2 regions of the Streptomyces sp. NBC_00078 genome follow, and region 1 is predicted to be linked to the other one. Evidence: riboswitches for the same ligand, from Rfam matches in the RefSeq annotation. Region 1 holds a riboswitch; the other holds the start of a gene.
What was found. Region 1 has a riboswitch for S-adenosylmethionine ahead of thrC (threonine synthase). Riboswitches for the same ligand answer to the same signal wherever they lie in the genome.
Positions count from the first base shown of each region.

Region 2: another riboswitch for S-adenosylmethionine. It lies ahead of OOK07_RS11305 (aminotransferase class V-fold PLP-dependent enzyme); the one in region 1 lies ahead of thrC (threonine synthase).

Region 1 covers NZ_JAPELX010000001.1:4,129,690-4,133,086, reverse strand. The annotation lists gene OOK07_RS19230 (alpha,alpha-trehalose-phosphate synthase (UDP-forming)) at 1-485, opposite strand, end outside; gene OOK07_RS19225 (glucosyl-3-phosphoglycerate synthase) at 572-1,516, opposite strand; SAM riboswitch class I at 1,686-1,841, shown strand; gene thrC (threonine synthase) at 1,860-3,143, shown strand; gene OOK07_RS19215 (MoaD/ThiS family protein) at 3,257-3,397, shown strand, end outside.
Region 2 covers NZ_JAPELX010000001.1:2,414,054-2,417,450, forward strand. The annotation lists gene OOK07_RS11295 (rhomboid family intramembrane serine protease) at 1-434, shown strand, start outside; gene OOK07_RS11300 (Lrp/AsnC family transcriptional regulator) at 431-712, shown strand; gene OOK07_RS11305 (aminotransferase class V-fold PLP-dependent enzyme) at 748-2,124, opposite strand; SAM riboswitch class IV at 2,248-2,363, opposite strand; gene trpD (anthranilate phosphoribosyltransferase) at 2,440-3,397, opposite strand, start outside.

The sequences.
Region 1 (3,397 bases):
TGACGCAGCATCCCCGGCACCAGACACAGGTGATAGTCCTGCACGAGGACCGCGGCCCCCTCGGCCGCCTCCTGGGCCAGTGCCTCGGCGAAGGCCCGGTTGTAGGTCTCGTACGAGGCCCACTGCCGCCGGAACTCCGCGTCGAAGACCGGCTCCAGCGGGGTCTGGTACAGCATGTGGTGGACGAACCAGAGGACCGAGTTCGCGATGCCGTTGTACGCGTCGGCGTGCACGTCAGCCGGGACGGCGAGCATCCGCACGCCGGCCTCGCCCTCCCCGCGCCGTACCGCCTCCCGGTCGCCGTCGGTCAGCGCCGAGCACACCCACAGGGCGTCCGCGTCCGGCCCGATCGCGGACAGACCGGAGACCAGCCCGCCGCCGCCGCGCTTGGCGAGCAGCGAGCCGTCCTCCCGCACTTCGTACGAGACCGGGCCGCGGTTGGAGGCGACCAGAACCTGATGAGCAGCGCCCTGCGTGGAAGCCATAGACCTCAACCTAGCCCGGCCCGGAAACGCTCAAACGTTTGGTCGTGGTTCGGAGCGGACCGTATACGCCCCGTGACAGGCATCCGTCAGGCGACCTTGCGCGTCGCGTACTCGGCGATCTCCAGCATCGGCGGCCGTTCCTCCGTGTCCACGGAGTAGGTGCGCGGCTCGAAACCGTCCTCGCCCCGCTCGAACTGGGTCAACGACGGCCGGATCAGGTGACCGCGGGCCAGTCGCAGCTGGGCCGTGCGGTAGATCGCGGCGGACATCCTGCCGAGCGCCTGCCCGTCCTGGTGCCGGTGCTTGCGCACACCGACATCCACCTGGGCGAGCGCGTCGAGGCCCACCAGATGCAGGGCGTCGATCAGCATGCCCAGCTCGACGCCGTACCCGACGGGGAAGGGGAGCTGTTCCAGCAGGCTGCGGCGGGCCGCGTACTCGCCGCCGAGCGGCTGCACGAAGCCGGCCAGCTGCGGCCAGTGCATGTTCAGCAGCGGGCGCGCCATGAGTTCGGTGACCCGGCCGCCCTGGCCTGCCGCGCCTCCCAGAGGGCGGTCGTACATGCCCTTGACCAGGTCGATCCCGGGGTGGGTGAGCAGCGGGCCGACGATCCCGTAGACGAAGTCGGAGGAGAACTCCTTCAGGTCGGCGTCGATGAAGCAGACGATGTCCCCGCTCGTGACGAGCAGCGAACGCCACAGCACCTCACCCTTGCCGGGGACGGCCGGGAGGCGGGGCAGGATGTCGTCGCGGTGCACGACCCTGGCCCCGGCCGCCGCGGCGACCTCGGAGGTGCGGTCGGTGGACCCGGAGTCGACGACCACGATCTCGTCGACGAGCGGGACCTGCTGCATGAGGTCGTGACGGATGACCGCGACGATGTCGCCGACCGTCTCCTCCTCGTTGAGCGCGGGCAGCACGACACTGACCGACTGGCCCGTGCGCTGTTTCGCGGCGAGAATCTGGTGCAGCGGGCGATCGGTGAGGGACCAGGAGCGGGTGCTCAGCCAGCGCTCGACTTCTTCCAGCACGTAGGCGGCTCCTTCGCGTTCTCTCGGCGAGCGTGGATTCTGGGTGATCCATCTCGCGCATCGGACGGCTATCTCAAGTGTCCTGGCCTTCGGTTACAGTCTTGAACAACGCTGATGACCATCGCATGTCGGGGGTCGTCCCGTGTTCACGAGTTCAACAACTACATACCGCTCATCCAGAGGGGCAGAGGGATACGGCCCGATGAAGCCCCGGCAACCCTCCAGTCGGTTCTCGTAGATCGATGTTGATCATTCCGCGAGGCTCCCGGCTAGGGAAGGTGCCAAATCCGTCTCACGACGAGATGCGTCGTGAGGAAGATGAGGAGAAAGGGCCTCGCCTCACATGGCTGCGCAGACTGTTGCAAGCACCACGAACACCGTCGATCTGGGTCCCGCCGCGGCTCTCTCATGCCGAGAGTGCGGTCACCGCGTACCCCTCGGTCCGGTCTTCGCCTGCGAGGAGTGTTTCGGCCCGCTCGAGATCGCGTACGACTTCTCGGCCTACGACACCGAGGAGCTCCGCAAGCAGATCGAGGCGGGTCCCGCGAACATCTGGCGCTATGCGCCGCTGCTGCCCGTCCCCGCGGACGTGGCGGACAAGCCGAACATCAACCCCGGCTGGACCAAGCTCGTCAAGGCCGACAACCTGGCGCGTGAGCTGGGCGTCGACGCCGGCAAGCTCTTCGTGAAGGACGACTCCGGCAACCCGACGCACTCCTTCAAGGACCGCGTCGTCGCGCAGGCCATCGAGGCCGCGCGCGCCTTCGGCTTCACCACCCTCTCCTGCTCCTCCACCGGCAACCTCGCCGGTGCGGTGGGTGCCGCCGCCGCCCGCGCCGGCTTCCGCTCCTGCGTCTTCATCCCGCACGACCTGGAGCAGGGCAAGGTCGTCATGGCCGCGGTCTACGGCGGCGAGCTCGTCGGCATCGAGGGCAACTACGACGACGTGAACCGCTTCTGCTCCGAGCTGATCGGCGACCCGGCCGGCGAGGGCTGGGGCTTCGTCAACGTCAACCTGCGGCCGTACTACGCCGAGGGCTCCAAGACCCTGGCGTACGAGATCTGCGAGCAGCTCGGCTGGCAGCTCCCGGACCAGCTGGTCGTCCCGATCGCCTCCGGCTCCCAGCTCACGAAGATCGACAAGGGTCTGCAGGAACTGATCAGGCTCGGGCTCGTCGAGGACAAGCCGTACAAGATCTTCGGTGCGCAGGCCGAGGGCTGCTCGCCGGTGTCGGTCGCGTACAAGGCGGGCCACGACGTCGTGCGGCCGCAGAAGCCGAACACCATCGCCAAGTCCCTGGCGATCGGCAACCCGGCGGACGGCCCCTACGTTCTCGACATCGCCCGCCGCACCGGCGGTGCGGTGGAGGACGTCAACGACGAGCAGGTCGTCGACGCGATCCGGCTGCTCGCCCAGACCGAGGGCATCTTCGCGGAGACCGCCGGCGGGGTGACCGTCGGTGTGACGAAGAAGCTGATCGAGAACGGTCTGCTGGACCCGGCCCTGACGACGGTCGTCCTGAACACCGGTGACGGCCTCAAGACGCTGGACGCGGTGGCCGGCACGGGGCTGACCGCGACGATTCGTCCCAACCTGGAGTCGTTCCGCGACGCTGGGCTCGTGTAGCTGTTCTTGTCTGCGGGCCGCTGGGGGCTGGTCGCGCCCACGCGACGGCAGCAGCGGCACATCCAACACAGCCCCGCGCCCCTGAGGGCGAGTACCTGACCGGAGGTTTGAACATGAGCGTTTCCGTCCGCATCCCCACCATCCTGCGCACCTACACCGGGGGCCAGGCCGAGGTCGCCGCCGAAGGGGGCACCCTCGGCGAGGTCATCGCCGACCTGGAGAAGAAGCACACGGGTATCGCCGCGCGCGTTCTC
Region 2 (3,397 bases), 1.7 Mb from region 1:
TCTACGTCTGCTGCGGATATCTCGCCCTGCTGGGGTACGCGGCCGCCAACGCCACGTCCGAGCAGTCCCTGGTCGGTGCGTCCGGGGCGATCTCGGCAGTCCTGGGTGCGTTTCTGTACCTCTTCCCCGGGGCCCGGGTCACAAGCCTGCTCCCGTTCCTCTTCTTCCTGCCCGTGCGCTTCCCCGCCTGGGTCGTACTGCCCTTCTGGGCGGCCCTGCAGTGGCTGGCGGCGGGGCGGGCGCCCGCGGGCCCGGGGGTGGCCTATCTGGCCCACCTGGTGGGCTTCGGCCTGGGCTTCCTCCTGGCCTGGGTCCGCTTCGGACGTGGCGAGGGACCGAAGGGCGGCCCGGGAAGGGCGGTGGTGGGCGACGGGCGGGCGACTACAGTGAAGTCCGCCCCAGCTCCGACCCCCGAGGGAGAGAACCAGCCGTGATCACCGCGATCGTCCTCATCAAGACCAGCGTGGACCGGATCCCCGAGATCGCGGAGTCGATCGCGGCGCTGGAGTCGGTGAGCGAGGTCTTCTCGGTCACCGGTACCTACGACCTGATCGCGATGGTGCGGGTCAAGCAGCACGAGGACCTGGCCGAGGTCATCCCGGGCCGAATCAGCAGGATCCCCGGCGTGGAGGGGACGGACACGCACGTGGCGTTCCGGACCTACTCCCAGCACGACCTGGAGGCGGCGTTCGCGATCGGCCTGGACTCCTGACCGGTCGCGGACGCCGCCCGAAGGCGTAGCCCGGCTCAGACCGAGGGGACGCAGCGGCCGCCCTCCGTGCGGTACTGCCACTTCGCTCCGTCGCTCACCAGCTCCTTCACGGCGTTGACGAAGCGCTCGACGTGCTCGTCGGGGGTGCCCGCGCCGAAGCTCACCCGGATCGCGTTGAGGGACTTCTCGCCGGGCGCGGCCTCGGGGGCGCCGCACTCGCCCTGGGTGTGCGGGTCGCTGCCCAGCAGCGTGCGGACCAGCGGGTGGGCGCAGAAGAGGCCGTCGCGGACGCCGATGCCGTACTCGGCGGAGAGGGCGGCGGCGAAGTGCGAGCTGTTCCAGCCCTCGACGACGAAGGAGATCACGCCGACCCGGGGCGCGTCCTCGCCGAAGAGGGAGAGGATCCGGACCTCCGGGACCTGGGCGAGGCCCGCCTTCACCTTCTCGATCAGGTGCTGCTCGCGGGCGACCAGCGTGTCGAAGCCGGCCTCGGTGAGGGCCTTGCAGGCCGACGCGATGGAGTAGACGCCGATCACGTTGGGGGAGCCGGCCTCGTGGCGGGCGGCGCTCTCGTGCCACTCCACGTCCACTCCCCCGTCCTCGCGCCGCGTGACCTTGCGGCTGGCGCCGCCGCCCGCGAGGTAGGGGTCTGCGGCCCGGAGCCAGTCGGCGCGGCCGGCCAGCACGCCGGAGCCGAAGGGCGCGTACAGCTTGTGGCCGGAGAAGGCGACCCAGTCGACGTCGAGGTCCCGCACGGAGACCGGGTGGTGGGGGGCGAGCTGGGCCGCGTCCAGGACGATGCGGGCACCGTGGGCGTGCGCCGCCGCCGCCAGCTCGCGCACCGGCCACAGCTCGCCGGTGACGTTCGAGGCGCCGGTCACACAGACCAGTGCCGGGCCGTGCCCCCCGTCGATCGGCACGGTGCGGTCGGCGAGGGCGCGCTCCAGGATCTCGACGGCCTGCCGCGGGGTGCGCGGGGCGTCGAGGCAGGTGACCCGAGCGTCCTTCCACGGGAGCAGGGCGGCGTGGTGCTCGGTCTCGAAGACGAAGACCTGGCAGTCGGCGGGCAGGGCGGCGGCGAGGAGGTTGAGCGAGTCCGTCGTGGAGCGGGTGAAGACCAGCTGGTCGTCGGCACGGCAGTCGAGGAACTCCGCGACCGTCCTGCGGGCGTTCTCGAACAGGTCGGTCGACAGCTGCGAGAGGTACCCGGCACCGCGGTGGACGCTGCCGTAGTACGGGGCGTAAGCCGCCACGTCGTCCCAGACCCGCTGGAGGGCGGGGGCGCTGGCCGCGTAGTCGAGCGCGGCGTAGGTGACCTCGCCGCCCGTCACGAGCGGGACGGTGACATCCCGGCCCAGAACGGGCAGCGGGGCACAAATGGTCTGGGCGACGGCAGCGGAGGAGACAGACATGGGGGAACTCCCGTGAGAGGCAAGGAAAAGTGAAAAGGGGTACGCGGAGGCAGGGCTACGCCCTATCGCATTCGCTTGCTCACAGAAGACTCCTCGACGACCAGGACCCCTGGCAGTGGGAGGGGCCCGCGCTTGCCGCACACCTTTTGTGCACGGCCTGGTCTTCACCCGGGGCACCCCGCCACGGACGGAGGGTTGCCGGACAGTCGGCCGGGGCCTCATGACTGTCACTCATGACCTGGTACGACATCTTGCCATACGATCTTCGGTCCGCAAGGCGCAGTCCGGATTCTGGACTGCGCCCCGCGTCACACCTCAGCGGTTGCTGGCCGCCACCCAGCGCTCCAGCGTCTGCTTGGCCGCACCCGAGTCGATCGACTCCGCCGCCCTGCCCATGCCGGCCCGCAGCTGCTCTGCCAGCGTCCCGGAGCCCGGATCGAGCGCCACCAGCGCCGCCGCCGAGTTCAGCAGTACCGCGTCGCGGACCGGGCCCGTCTCACCGTCCAGGAGTCTGCGGGCGACCTCCGCGTTGAACGACGGGTCGGCGCCGCGCAGGGCCTGCACCGGCACCAGTTCGAGGCCGACGTCACGGGGGTCGAAGGACTCCTCGGTGACCTTGCCGTCCCGGACGATCCAGACGTGGGACGTCGCCGTCGTGGTCAGTTCGTCGAGGCCGTCGTCGCCGCGGAAGACGAGCGAGGAGTTGCCTCGCTCGGCCAGGACGCCCGCGATCATCGGCGCCAGCCGGGGGTCGGCGACGCCGACCGCCTGGGCCTTGACCTTCGCCGGGTTGGTCAGCGGGCCCAGCGCGTTGAACACCGTCCGGATGCCCAACTGGCCGCGGGCGGCGGCGACATGGCGCAGCGCCGGGTGGAACTTCACCGCGAAGCAGAACGTGATGCCCGCCTCCTCGGCCACCTCGGCCACCCGCCCGGGCGTGAGGTCGAGGTTGACGCCCAGCTTCTCCAGGACGTCCGAGGCGCCGGACGCCGAGGAGGCCGCGCGATTGCCGTGCTTGACGACTTTCGCGCCGGCGCCGGCCACCACGAGCGCGGACATCGTGGAGATGTTCACCGTCTTGGCACCGTCGCCGCCCGTGCCGACGATGTCGACCGTGCGGCCCGACACCTCGATCACATTGGCGTGCTGGTACATCGCCCGGACCACGCCGGTGATCTCCTCGACCGTCTCGCCCTTGGCGCGCAGGGCGACGACGAAGCCCGCGATCTGGGCGTCCGTCGCCTCGCCCCGCATGATCTGGTCCATCGCCCAG